DNA from 3 places in the Methylobacterium sp. Ger2507 genome. Region 2 is predicted to be linked to each of the others. Evidence: riboswitches for the same ligand, from Rfam matches in the RefSeq annotation. Region 2 holds a riboswitch; each other region holds the start of a gene.
The links. Region 2 has a riboswitch for cobalamin ahead of ACV7NL_RS12130 (TonB-dependent receptor). Riboswitches for the same ligand answer to the same signal wherever they lie in the genome.

Region 1 (4,171 bases), on a different contig from region 2:
TAACCTCACAAGCGGCTACGAATTCACCGGTCACGACTGCGGCAATGAACGATATTATAGCAAGCTCGCAACTGGTTTTACGACCATTTGTGAGCGGCTCTGCAAAAATAACAGTCAGTGCGCTGGGTCTAGATCTTAAAAACATTGGTAGTAATCCTCGCGTTTGCTCCAGCTTTGCATCTAGTAATGCAACGGTCCGAAGTGTTGGACTTGCTGGCGATTTATCTGTTCCCCCGGGCTTCCGCGTCCTAGGTATGCGATACATCCTGGCTGAAGTACAAATGCCCTACGCTCCGGTGTTTGGGAGTGGAATTATGAAGTTTGCAGGCAGCATAAACACCAACTTCACGTTCAAATCGGCCGTTGTATGGCCGGTCCGATTGGGTAAAACTTATAAAACAAACACTTATAATGAAATTATCCTTCCTAACGGTGTAGAATGTCCACAGTAATATAAAATTCTTGGCATGGATAAAACATGCTCCTGATAATCTCAGGATAATGAACTGAGGGTAGATTTCAACTCACTCTAATCTATATCAAATAAAATGTTTGACTAAATTTAGGTGACTATTTCAAAATGACAATAGATATTTATGATATAGTTAGAATGATGCGTTTTGACGAACATAAGCCATCGGCTTGCGTTGAACGCATGTCTGCAGGATGTCGGGTATCGGATCGGATATCCGACACCGCTGAGCTATGCGCTTGGCGCACGAGCTGCTTTTGCGAGGCAGGCTAGCGGAGAGGCACCTTGGAATGACTGGGTTGGGTGAATTTTGGCCGGTCCGCTTTTAGGTTGGGGAGTTCAGACAGCAGACGTAGCCCGCCAACGAACTGAAGCACTCGTAGGCCGAAGCTTGTCACCCGCTAACAACACCTGGCCGGAAACACCCAAGACGGCATTGACGCTGTAGCGTTCTGTGATGCCCCTTATGCCTGACGGTTCCTCTCACGAGGATCAAAAGGGAACGCGGTGAGGGTGAAGGCCCGAAGCCACGGCTGCCCCCGCAACTGTAAGCGGCGAGCCCATCATCAACACGTCACTGGGTCCCCGGACCTGGGAAGACGATGAGAGGGCCGCGACCCGCAAGCCAGGAGACCTGCCGTCAGCCGTGGTCACACGCGAAACGCATCGGGCGGGGTGTCCTGATGGGTGTCGGGACGGATGCTGTGCGGCATCTGGGCTGGCGTCTTCGCGGTGACGTGCCACAGACGTCGCCCAGGGTCCCATGTCCCCCCTTCGCTTACACACCGCCTCCCGAACGCTTCTTCTGGCTTCCTGTGCCATCCTTTCGTCCCCAGGGGCGCGTGCACAGCAAGCATCCTCTCAGGCTGCAGAAGCCAATCTCGCCGAACTTTCGGTGACGGCCGAGACGCCTGTGGCCGGCATCACCGGACCTGCGGCTAGTGCGGGCTACGTCGGTGGCGTGACCGGCATCGGCGGCGGTTTGCGCACGGTTGATGCGGCGAGTGCGGGGACCATTTCCGGTGCGGCGCTTAACAGCCGACCGATCACGCGCCCCGGCGAGGTGCTGGAGAGCGTGCCGGGGCTCATCGTCACCCAGCATTCCGGGGAGGGGAAGGCCAACCAGTTCTTCCTGCGCGGGTTCAACCTCGACCACGGCACCGACATCGCCATCTCCGTCGACGGCATGCCGGTGAACATGCGCACCCATGCCCACGGCCAGGGCTACGCCGACCTCAACTTCCTAATTCCGGAACTCGTTGGCGCAGTGGAGTTCCACAAGGGACCGTACTTCGTCCGGGATGGGGACTTCGCTTCCGCTGGGTCGGTACGGATCGACTACCTCGACAAGGTGGACCGGAACCTCGCGCTAACCTCCTTCGGTAGCTTCGGCTACAAGCGCGCGCTCACCATCGCGTCCGCGCCCCTCGGTCAAGGCAATCTACTAGTCGCAGGCGAGGCCCAGACCTATGACGGCCCCTGGGATGTGCCGGATCGCCTCGCCAAGCTCAACGCCGTCGTCCGCTATAGCCAGGGCACGGCCCTCGACGGCTTCGCGCTCACCGGCATGGCCTATTGGGCGAAGTGGAACGCCACGAACCAGATACCGGGGCGCGCCGTGGCGGAGGGTATCATCGGCCGCTACGGGACCCTAAACCCCAACGATGGCGGCGACACCGGCCGCTTCTCACTCTCCGGGCGCTGGAGCCAGACGAGCGAGGCCGGGATCACGCGGGCGAACGCCTACGTCATCCGGTACCAGATGAACCTGTTCAACGACTTCACCTACTTCCTCAACGATCCAGTGAACGGCGACCAGTTCCGCCAGCGCGACAGTCGGGTGCTCGGCGGCGGGGAGGTCAGCCACACCTTCCAGGGTGACCTGTTCGGGCTGCCGATGGAGAACGAGATAGGGGTGCAGACCCGCACCGACGATATCCGGGTTGGGCTCTTTAACACCATCGCGCGACAGTATCGCTCGACCGTGCTTGACGACCGGGTGCTGGAGGCGAGCGCGGCGTTCTACTACGAGAACCGGGTGCGCTGGACCGACTGGCTGCGCACCAGCATCGGCTTCCGTGCTGATGGGTTCTACGCCGACGTTCGCTCCGATACGCCCGCCAACTCGGGGACGGCGCGGGACGGCATCGTCAACCCGAAGCTCGGCCTCGTGCTCGGCCCCTGGTTCGATACCGAGCTGTTCGTGAACTACGGCGGCGGCTTCCACTCCAATGATGCGCGCGGCGTTACCGCCACGATTGATCCGGCCAGCCCGCTGTTCAACATCGCCCGCTCGCCCTTCCTCGTGCCCTCGACGGGCTCGGAGATCGGCATCCGCAACCGCAGCATCGCTGGGCTGGAAACGGCGGTAGCGCTGTTCCGACTGGATTTCGCCTCCGAGAACCTGTTTCAGGGCGACACCGGCACGACAGAGCCGAGCCGCCCTACTCGCCGGTTCGGCATCGAGTGGACCAACCGCTACGCGGTGACGCCCTGGCTCTCGTTGGAAGGCGACCTGACGGTAACGAACGCCCGGTTCGCAGACCGTGACCCCATCGGCAACCGAGTGCCGGAGGCACCGACCACGATCGCCTCGGCCGGGATCACCTTCGGCGAGGACCTGGGCTGGTTCGGCTCGATGCGGTTGCGCTACTTCGGGCCACGCCCCCTGATCGAGGACAACTCCGTGCGTTCGAAGCCGACCGCGCTCCTCAACGGCCGCATCGGCTACAATTTCGACAATGGGGTTAGCCTGTCCCTCGACATCCTGAACCTGACCAACGCCAAGGCCGACCAGATCACCTACTTCTACACCTCGCGCCTGCCGGGCGAGGGGGCGGACGGCGTCGCTGACCGCCACTTCCACCCGGTCGAGCCGACGGCCGTCCGCCTCACCCTGGCAGGACGCTTTTAGGTCACATGCCGGCCGATAGCGGTCGCGTTGCTCCTACACCGTTGACGAAGGATGAAACTGCGCCTTACGCCCGTACCATGCGCGCTTGGCGGCCAGATTGGGGCGTCTGCCGTGCGGTCATCGCCGTGGCCGTACTCTACGCCCTATGCCTGCAGGCACTGTTGGGCTCGATGGCGCCCGTCTCCCAGGTCAGCTTCCACCAGGTCATCTGTGCCGAGCACGCCGGAACCGACGCTCCGGCGGACGAGGGCCTGCCATGTCGACATACGTGCTGCACCCTGGTGCATGCCGTCGTGGCGCCCATTCCAGTTCTCGCCTTCGTCGCCCTGCGTTGGTCGCCCGGCGATGCGGCGCCCCTCACCTGGCGGGCGGGAGAACCGAGAGCCGCACGAGCGCCACCCGATCAGTCCGTCAGTCCACGAGGTCCGCCGACTGCCTGATCGATCCGTCTTGTCAGATCGCTCAGACCCGGACCCGAACCCATGTCCCAGACCCTCCAGGGTGACGCGGCGGCCTTGCGCGCCATGGCTGCGGCCAACCCGATGCAAGATACCGTCTACCGCGCCGTCTGGCGCTGGCATTTCTATGCCGGCCTGCTCTGCCTGCCCTTCCTCGTCCTGCTCTCCGTGACCGGCTCGCTCTACCTGTTCAAGGACGAGATCAACGCGACCCTGTTCGCGTACCGGACCACGGTCGCCGTTCAGGCGAGCCCGCCCTTAAGTGCGGACGTTCTGCTGTTCAACGCCTCCGAGGCCGTCCCCACCGCCGTGCCGGTCTCGCTGACC
Region 2 (4,171 bases):
AGGGGACAAACCGTTCCGCACCGGAATCCTCGTCTTGACGTCCTGTCGCGCTGTCTGATGTCCTGTTCGAAACCAGCCGTTCCGCGCGTTTCAGGGGCTGGGATACGGGCCGCGAAACAGGTCGCCCAACGCCTTGCGCCGGAACAGGGTGCGCCAGCGCCGGCGTTGATGCTCCGGTCGGTCGTGGTTGATGTGGCAGCGCTGGCAGAAGGCCGCGAGGTTCTTCGCGGCGTTGTTCGCCGTATCGTGGTCGCGGTGGGCCGTCGCCAGGACCACGCGCGTCGTCCGCACGGTTCCCAGCACGTCGTCGATCCCGACCGCGAGGCAGACGAACCGCCCTGCCCCATCGCGCCAGGCGCTGGCATCGTCGTCCCACCAGCGCCCATCGCCGAGATGGAAGACCCGCCGGCCATGCGGCCGTCCGCAGGACTCGCACCGGCCCCGCGCGCGGGTGAACCGGATGACGGCCGACAGTTCGGGCCAGTCGATCGGATAGAAGAAGCGATGCTCGCGGCGGATCGGCATGGTCGGCAATGGTCACGGCACGATTGGCGCTGGCAAGCGCCGGGTTCGACCGGCGGCGCTGAATTTCAGCCGGAATGGCTGGAGGGCGCCTGCCACTGCACGCCGGCATGCTCGCGGATGTCGCCCGCCGCGCTGCCGGTGTCGGCGTCGCTGGCCCAGCCGCTCGGCTCCGCCACGTCGAGGATCTCGTCGTCCGGATAGGCGGCTTCGAGAAACAGCCTGGCTTCGCCCTCGGCGGCGGCCCGCACGGTCACCAGCGGTTTGGGTCCCTCGGCGGTCCTGATGTTGGCGATGAACAGCTTCGTCATGTCCGATGTCTCCCGGCGGTGATGACCGCTCACAGAGGGCGGTGACGGGCGAACAGCAAGAGGGCCGGCATCGATCGGCCGCTCGCGGGGGCGAGCGCCCGCGCCGCCTCGGTGTCCGAGACCGGGGTCCCCGCGGGATCGGGCCGGGCACTGGATCGTCAACCAGGGCGTGCATTCCGCCACCGAAACTCGCGGATCGTCTCAACCAGACCGAAACCTCCGGGCGCCATGCTGTCCGGCGGATGATCGCCCCACGTCGCGCGATCGCGCTTGGATGGGGCCTGAGCCAGATTTCCAGACGTCGCTTCTTCCTCCAACGGGTTTCCTGCCGGATTTCGGGCCAAGCCCTGAGGCCGCTGGCCGTCGACGCCGAGTTCACCCGCGACAACGTCGACACGGCCTGTCAGGCCCTGTCGTTGAAGCTGGTGAACCTCGTCGAGGAGGACGACGAAGGCAGCTATGCCTTCCGCCTGACGCGGCCGGGCCTGCTTCTCCTCAACGGCCAGATCGAGGCGGCCGCTGCCCTGATCGACCAGGGCTTTGGTTTGCGCCGGATCAAGACACCGCCCCTCTGGGGCGCGCTCGGCAGCAAGCTCCGTCCGGGCGGACCCGGCATGTCCCTCAAGGGCAGCGGTCCGAGGGCCTACGCCACCCAGTTGATCGTGGCGGTCGCCTCCGGACACGCGATCGTCGCCGGGGACGTCGTCCGGGGCAATGCCAATGGCCCCCGCACCTGGCTGGAGGACGAGTCGGCGCCCCGCGCCGAACGCCAGATCGGACCCTCGCCGCTGCGAAGCTGGAGCCCGGATCAGGATCGGGATCGCCCGCTCTGATCGGAGGGGCGGCCGCCCATCCAGCCTTCACCCGGCTGTCCCCGACCCACCGGCGCTGGGCTTGGCCCTGGCTGTCGCACAGGGAGCACAGGACGCCGATTTCCCGCGCGTTCGATTGACGCTGTCGGGCTTCGTCTGGTCTTCTGACCTCGGACGGTTCCTCGGATCGAGGATCAAAAGGGAACGCGGTGCGGGCGAGAGCCCAACGCCGCGGCTGCCCCCGCAACTGTAAGCGGCGAGCCCATCATCAACACGTCACTGGGTGCCCCGGCACCTGGGAAGACGATGAGAGGGCGGTGACCCGCGAGCCAGGAGACCTGCCGTCCATCGTGGTCACACGCGAAACGCATCGGGCGGGGTGTCCTGGTGGGTGTCGGGGCGTTCGCATGCGGCGAACGGACCGACCTCGTCGCGGTGACGTGCCACAGACGTCGCCCGAGGTCCCATGTCGCCCGCCCCGTCACGGCCCCCCTACCGAACGCTCCTTCTGGTCTCCTGCGCCGGCCTGGTGCCTTACGGCGCGCAGATCCGGCCGGTCTCTGGCCAGGCGGCCGAGGCGAACCTGGCTGAACTCTCGGTCACGGCGGAGGCATCGGCGCCGCCCGGAACCGGACCGGTCGCGCAGGCGGGCTTCGTCGGCGGCGTCATCGGCATCGGCGGCGGTCTCAGGCCCGTCGATGCGGCGAGCGCGGGGGTGATATCGGGTGCGCAGATCAACAGCCGCCCGATCACCCGACCGGGAGAGGTGCTGGAAAGCGTGCCCGGTCTCATCGTCACCCAGCATTCCGGGGAGGGGAAGGCCAACCAGTTCTTCCTGCGCGGGTTCAACCTCGACCACGGCACCGACATCGCGCTCTCGATCGACGGCATGCCGGTCAACATGCGGACCCACGCCCACGGACAGGGCTATGCCGACCTCAACTTCCTGATCCCGGAACTCGTCGGCGCGGTGGAGTTCCACAAGGGTCCCTACTTCGTGCGCGATGGCGACTTCGCCTCGGCCGGTTCGGTGCGGATCGACTATCTCGACAAGACCGACCGCAACCTCGCCCTGACCTCCTTCGGCAGCTTCGGCTACAAGCGGGCGCTCACCATCGCGTCGGCACCGCTCGGGCAGGGCACCCTTCTGGTGGCGGGCGAGGCCCAGACCTATGACGGCCCCTGGGACGTGCCGGACCGTCTGGCCAAGCTCAACGGCGTCGTCCGCTACAGCCAGGGCACGGCCCTGGACGGCTTCGCCCTGACGGGCATGGCCTACTGGGCCCGGTGGAACGCCACCAACCAGATCCCGGAGCGCGCCGTCACGGAGGGGATCATCGGCCGCTTCGGCGCCCTGAACCCCACGGATGGCGGCGACACCGGCCGTTTCTCGCTCTCCGGACGCTGGAGCCGGACGAGCGACGCCGGCATCACCCGGGCGAACGCCTACGTCATCCGCTATGGGATGAACCTGTTCAACGACTTCACGTATTTTCTCAACGATCCGGTCAGCGGCGACCAGTTCCGCCAGCGCGACAGCCGGGTTCTGGGCGGCGGCGAGATCAGCCACATGGTCCAGGGCGACCTCTTCGGGTTGCCGATGGAGACCGAGATCGGGCTTCAGACCCGCACGGACTCGATCCGCGTCGGCCTGTTCAACACCACCGCGCGGCAGGTCCGCTCGACGGTGCTGGACGACCGGGTGCTGGAGGCGAGCGCCGCCCTCTACGTCGAGAACCGGGTGCGCTGGACCGATTGGCTGCGCACCAGCGTCGGTGTCCGGGCCGACGGATTCACCGCCGATGTCCGCTCGGACACGCCGGCCAATTCCGGCACGGCACGGGACGGCATCGTCAACCCGAAGCTCGGCCTCGTGCTCGGTCCGTGGTTCGAGACCGAGCTGTTCGTGAATTACGGCGGCGGCTTCCACTCCAACGACGCCCGCGGCGTCACCGCCACGGTCGATCCGACGAGCCCGCTCTTCAACATCAGCCGCTCGCCCTTCCTCGTGCCCTCGACCGGCTCGGAGATCGGCCTGCGCAACCGCAGCATCGCCGGGCTCGAGACCGCCGTCGCCCTGTTCCAACTCGATTTCGCCTCCGAGAACCTGTTCCAGGGCGACAGCGGCACCACCGAGCCGAGCCGCCCCACCCGCCGCTTCGGCATCGAGTGGACCAACCGCTACGCGGTAACGCCCTGGCTCTCGCTGGAGGGCGACCTGACGGTCACCAACGCCCGCTTCTCGGACCGGGACCCGATCGGCAACCGGGTGCCGGAGGCGCCGACCACCATCGCGTCGGCCGGATTCACCTTCGGTGCGGGTCCCGGCTGGTTCGGTTCGATGCGCTTTCGCTACTTCGGGCCGCGTCCGCTGATCGAGGACAATTCGGTGCGCTCGAAAGCGACGGCTCTCCTGAACGGACGGATCGGCTACGCCTTCGACGACGGAATCAGCCTGTCCCTCGACGTCTTGAACCTGACCAATGCCAGGGCCGACCAGATCGCTTACTTCTACACCTCGCGCCT
Region 3 (4,171 bases), 1.1 Mb from region 2:
TGTAGGCCACCTCGAAGGAGCGCGGGCGGCCGAGCAGCCAGTTGGTGCCGACCCCGTTCACCGCGTTGCCGCTGATCGCGTAGATCTCGTCGAAGAGGTTGTAGGCTCGCAGGGACAGCCGCGAGGACGGCGTGACCTGGTGGTCGAGACCGGCATTGACCAGGGTGTAGGCCGGGCGCTGCGCCTGGTTGCCGAAGTCGCTGAAGGTCTCGCCCACGTGCTGCAGGCCGATCCGGGCCTCCCAGGCGGGGGCGAAGGCCCAATTGACCCAAAGGTTGCCGACGCGCTCCGGCACGTCGATGGGCTGGCGTCCGGCATAGGAGACCACTGCGCCCCCGACCCTTTGGTTGAAGGCGTCGTACTGGGCGTGGAGAAGGGCCACGTTGGCGTCGATGCGCCAGGCCTCGAACAGGTGCAGGCTCAGGGCCGCCTCGACGCCGAGGGAGGATTGCTGCCCGACCTGGGTCGCGAGCGCCGCCTCGCCCGGCACCCGCGTGATCGGATTGTCCTTGACGATGCGGTAGCCGGCCAGGGTCCACTCGGCCCGGCCGTTCCAGGCGACGCCCTTGGCGCCGACCTCCACCTGCTCGCCGGTGGAGAGCTTCAAACCGGACAGATTCTGCGACAGCGAGATCAGGCTGCCGACCGGATCGGTGGCGGTGGCGTATTGGGCGTAGAGCGCCAGCAGGGGGGTCGGGTTGTAGACGGCGCCGAAGCGGTAGCTGAGCGCCTGGAAATCCTGCTCGAAGGCGGCGCCCGTGACGAGGTTGGTCCGGTGCAGCACCGGCGCGTCGTAGCGCATGCCGGCCAGCAGCGAGAGCTGATCGGACAGGATCAGGCGGTTCTCGGCGAAGACCGAGGCCTGGCGCGTGTTGGTGACGTAGGCCGGAGTGGCGCGGCCATTGGCCGGGAACAGACCCGGGTCATAGGCGAAGGGATCGACGCTGGTGGTGAGGCCGCCGCCCTCGGAGCTGAAGTTGTTGGTGTGCCGGAACGCGATGGCGTTGACGTCGAACCCGGCCAGGAATTCGTTGCGGAATCCGAACACTGTGCCCCGGACCGTCGCGTCGAGGCGATTCCCGATCTGCTCCTGGCTGTGATAGATCTCGGTGTAGGCCGAGCGATCGATCCGCCCGGTATCACGGTTGAAGGCGTATTGCTCGATGTCCCGCCACTGGCGCCGGCTCTGGAGCCGGTAGGCGGTGTTGCGGATCGTGATGTCGGCGCTCGGCGTCCACTCCGCTCGCAGCTGCGTCCAGTTGTCGGTCCAGAGCATCTGGGCGTCGCGGACGTTGTAGTTGTTGAACCGGATGGCGTCGCGGATGCGCCCGTCGATGAGCGGCGTGCCCCAGTAGCGGGCCGGCTCCTGGTAGCCGAAATCATGGCTCAGGGTGATGGCGAGGTCCGGATTCGCCTGCAGGGTCAGGGCGCCCGAGACCGCGAGATTGCGGAAGTCGCCGTCCGGCGCGATCCAGCCCGCGTCGCGGTTGCCGCTGATGTTGAGGCGGTAGGCGAGCGCGTCCCCGATGGGACCGCCGGAATCGAGGGCCAAGCGCGCCAGACCATCCGAGCCGACGGCCGCGCGCGCCACGTTGAGGGGCGTGAAGACCGGCTTCTTCGTCACCACGTTGATCACGCCGCCGATGGCGCCGTCGCCGTAGAGCACGGAGGCCGGCCCGCGCAGCACCTCGATGCGCTCGACGTTCCAGGTGTCGAACGGGAAGGTGACGGTGCCCGCCCCGACGAACAGGCGGGTGCCGTCGTAGAGCTGCTGGATCGAGTTCGGGCCGGCGAAGCCCCGGGCCGTGAAGGCGCCGTTGCCGTTGCCGGGGGCCGCCACCGTGGTGATGCCGGTGGCGTTCTGGGTGACGGCCTCCGCCACCGTGTTCTGGCCGCGCAGGCGCGTGGTCTCACCCGCGATCACGTCGACGCTGGCGGGGGTTTCCAGGGGCGTCAGGCCGAGGCGGCTGGCGCTGCGGCTCGAGCTGCGCAGGTTCAGCCCCTCGGCGGGCGGCGGGCCGCCGCGCCCGGAGCCCGCGACCTCCAGGGTCTCCAGGGTGACGGCCGAGTGGGATTCGCCGGGCGCGGCGTCGGCCGGCATCGGCAGCAGGCCGCCGAGCAGGGCCGCGAGCGGCCAGGATGTGAGGGGCCGGGATATCGGGGGCCGGGATATCAGGGGCAAGACGTGGCCCTGCCGTGCGCGTCGGGCGCGTGGGGATCGGGACGGGATTTGGGCGAGGGCCATGGGACAACCGGGAAGGGGCGCGGGCATCGGCCAGGGCCGACGAGCCACCTCTGCTAAAGCGAATGTTATAATGTTACAATCGCTGAGTGGTGCCGGACGCGACGTTGTCCGCAAGCCAGCCGTCTTCGGACCGCGCGGGGCGATCGGACGAGGCGGACGGGAGCGGGACGCGCGGGCGCAGACGGGCATCGACGGGACGGCTGACGCGACGGGTCGCGCGGAGTGGCACGTCACCGCGAAGAGGTCGGTCCGTTCGCCGCATGCGAACGCCCCGACACCCACCAGGACACCCCGCCCGATGCGTTTCGCGTGTGACCACGACTGACGGCAGGTCTCCTGGCTCGCGGGTCACCGCCCTCTCATCGTCTTCCCAGAGGCTTGCAACCCCCAGTGACGTGTTGATGATGGGCTCGCCGCTTACAGTTGCGGGGGCAGCCGCGGCGTTGGGGCAGAGCCCCGCACCGCGTTCCCTTTTGATCCTCGATCCGAGGAACCGTCGCGCCGAAGCTAGGCGGTTTCCGGCGCCGGCGTCAATCGACGGGGACGATTTGCCCCCGGGAGCGTTGGCCCCGCGGCGGGGGTCGCACCTGCGATCGCCGGTCACGAAGGAGCAGAAGCACGATGTCCGAGGATGGGATCACGTTCGAACGGGTCCGCGAGCGCGCCCACGAGATCTGGGAGCGCAACCACCGTCCCGAAGGCTTCGAGGTCGAGTTCTGGCTGATGGCCGAGCGGGAACTCCGCGCCGAGCAGGCCCGCCGCAAGCCGGCCGCCGACCGGACCGCCTCGGAGACGCCGCCGGGGGCCGACACGACCGCCCGGTGAGGCCGGCGTCGCTCGCCTTCGGGCGAGGATAGGCCGACGAGGCCCGCGGTAAGGCGCGTGCCGCCTGCTGGGACGGAAAACCGTCAGGATCGGACGTCGAGCACGCCCATCATGCCGAGTTCCTCGTGCTCGAGAATGTGGCAATGGTACATGCGCGGCCCCGGCTGGTCCTGGCGCAGCAGGAGCCGGACCGTCTCGCCGGGCACGACGTTCACGGTGTCCTTCCAGGCGCGATAGCCCGGGGTCCTGACCTGTCCGTCCTTCTCGTAGGCGACGATCTGGAACTGGGTTCCGTGGACATGGAACGGGTGATCCATGTCCGATTGGTTGACGATGTCCCATTGTTCGACCTGACCGACCTTCGAGACCTCGTCGATGCGGGTCATGTCGAAGCTCTTGTTGTTGATCAGGAACTTCATGTCGTGGCTGCCGGGCGGCTTGGCGGAGGCGGCACCGCCTTTCGCGGTTCCGCCGTGATCCATGCCCGGCATGGCGCCGTGATCCATGCCCGGCATGGCACCGTGATCCATGCCCGGCATGGCACCGTGATCCATGGAGCCCATGTCCTCCGTCAGCACGAAGCGGCGGGTGACGACCGGGGCCTGGAGCGGGGCGATCGCCCGCAGCATCTTCGGCAGCGGCGGTGGCGGCGTCGCCGGTCGTCCCGCCACGTTCGCGGTCAGCAGGACCTTGCCCGCTTCCTTCGGCTCCCCCGGTCCCATCCAGCCGCGCTCGTAGGCGAGTGTGGTCAATTTGGCCGGGCCGGGCTGATCGAAGGAGACGATGAGTTCCACCCGCTCGGCGGGGGTGAGCAGCACCTCGTCGACGGCGACCGGCGCCTCGACAAGGCCGCCATCGGTGCCGATCAGGGTCATGCGGGCGCCCGCGAAGCGCAGGCGCAGGTAGCGCGCGTTGGTCGCGTTGACGAGCCGGAGGCGGCGCTTCTCGCCCGGCGCCACCGTCATCACCGGATTGCTCTGGCCGTTGACGAGCACGTGGTCGCCGACGCGACCGTTCATCAGGTCGACCATCGTGCTGGGCGGCATCGTCCCGTCCGCCGCGATCCGGAGATCGGTGAGCATCAGGACCGTGTCGCCATAG

Region 1: another riboswitch for cobalamin. It lies ahead of ACV7NL_RS23835 (TonB-dependent receptor); the one in region 2 lies ahead of ACV7NL_RS12130 (TonB-dependent receptor).
Region 3: another riboswitch for cobalamin. It lies ahead of ACV7NL_RS17305 (TonB-dependent receptor); the one in region 2 lies ahead of ACV7NL_RS12130 (TonB-dependent receptor).

What each region holds. Positions count from the first base shown of each region.
Region 1 is NZ_JBUYVC010000002.1:48,957-53,127, forward strand. It holds gene ACV7NL_RS23830 (TadE/TadG family type IV pilus assembly protein) at 1-452, shown strand, start outside; cobalamin riboswitch at 930-1,128, shown strand; gene ACV7NL_RS23835 (TonB-dependent receptor) at 1,236-3,386, shown strand; gene ACV7NL_RS23840 (PepSY-associated TM helix domain-containing protein) at 3,869-4,171, shown strand, end outside.
Region 2 is NZ_JBUYVC010000001.1:2,620,852-2,625,022, reverse strand. It holds gene ACV7NL_RS12145 (hypothetical protein) at 91-525, opposite strand; gene ACV7NL_RS12140 (hypothetical protein) at 591-833, opposite strand; gene ACV7NL_RS12135 (hypothetical protein) at 1,076-1,666, shown strand; cobalamin riboswitch at 1,804-2,005, shown strand; gene ACV7NL_RS12130 (TonB-dependent receptor) at 2,112-4,171, shown strand, end outside.
Region 3 is NZ_JBUYVC010000001.1:3,759,047-3,763,217, forward strand. It holds gene ACV7NL_RS17305 (TonB-dependent receptor) at 1-2,101, opposite strand, end outside; cobalamin riboswitch at 2,555-2,758, opposite strand; gene ACV7NL_RS17310 (DUF2934 domain-containing protein) at 2,867-3,070, shown strand; gene ACV7NL_RS17315 (multicopper oxidase family protein) at 3,154-4,171, opposite strand, start outside.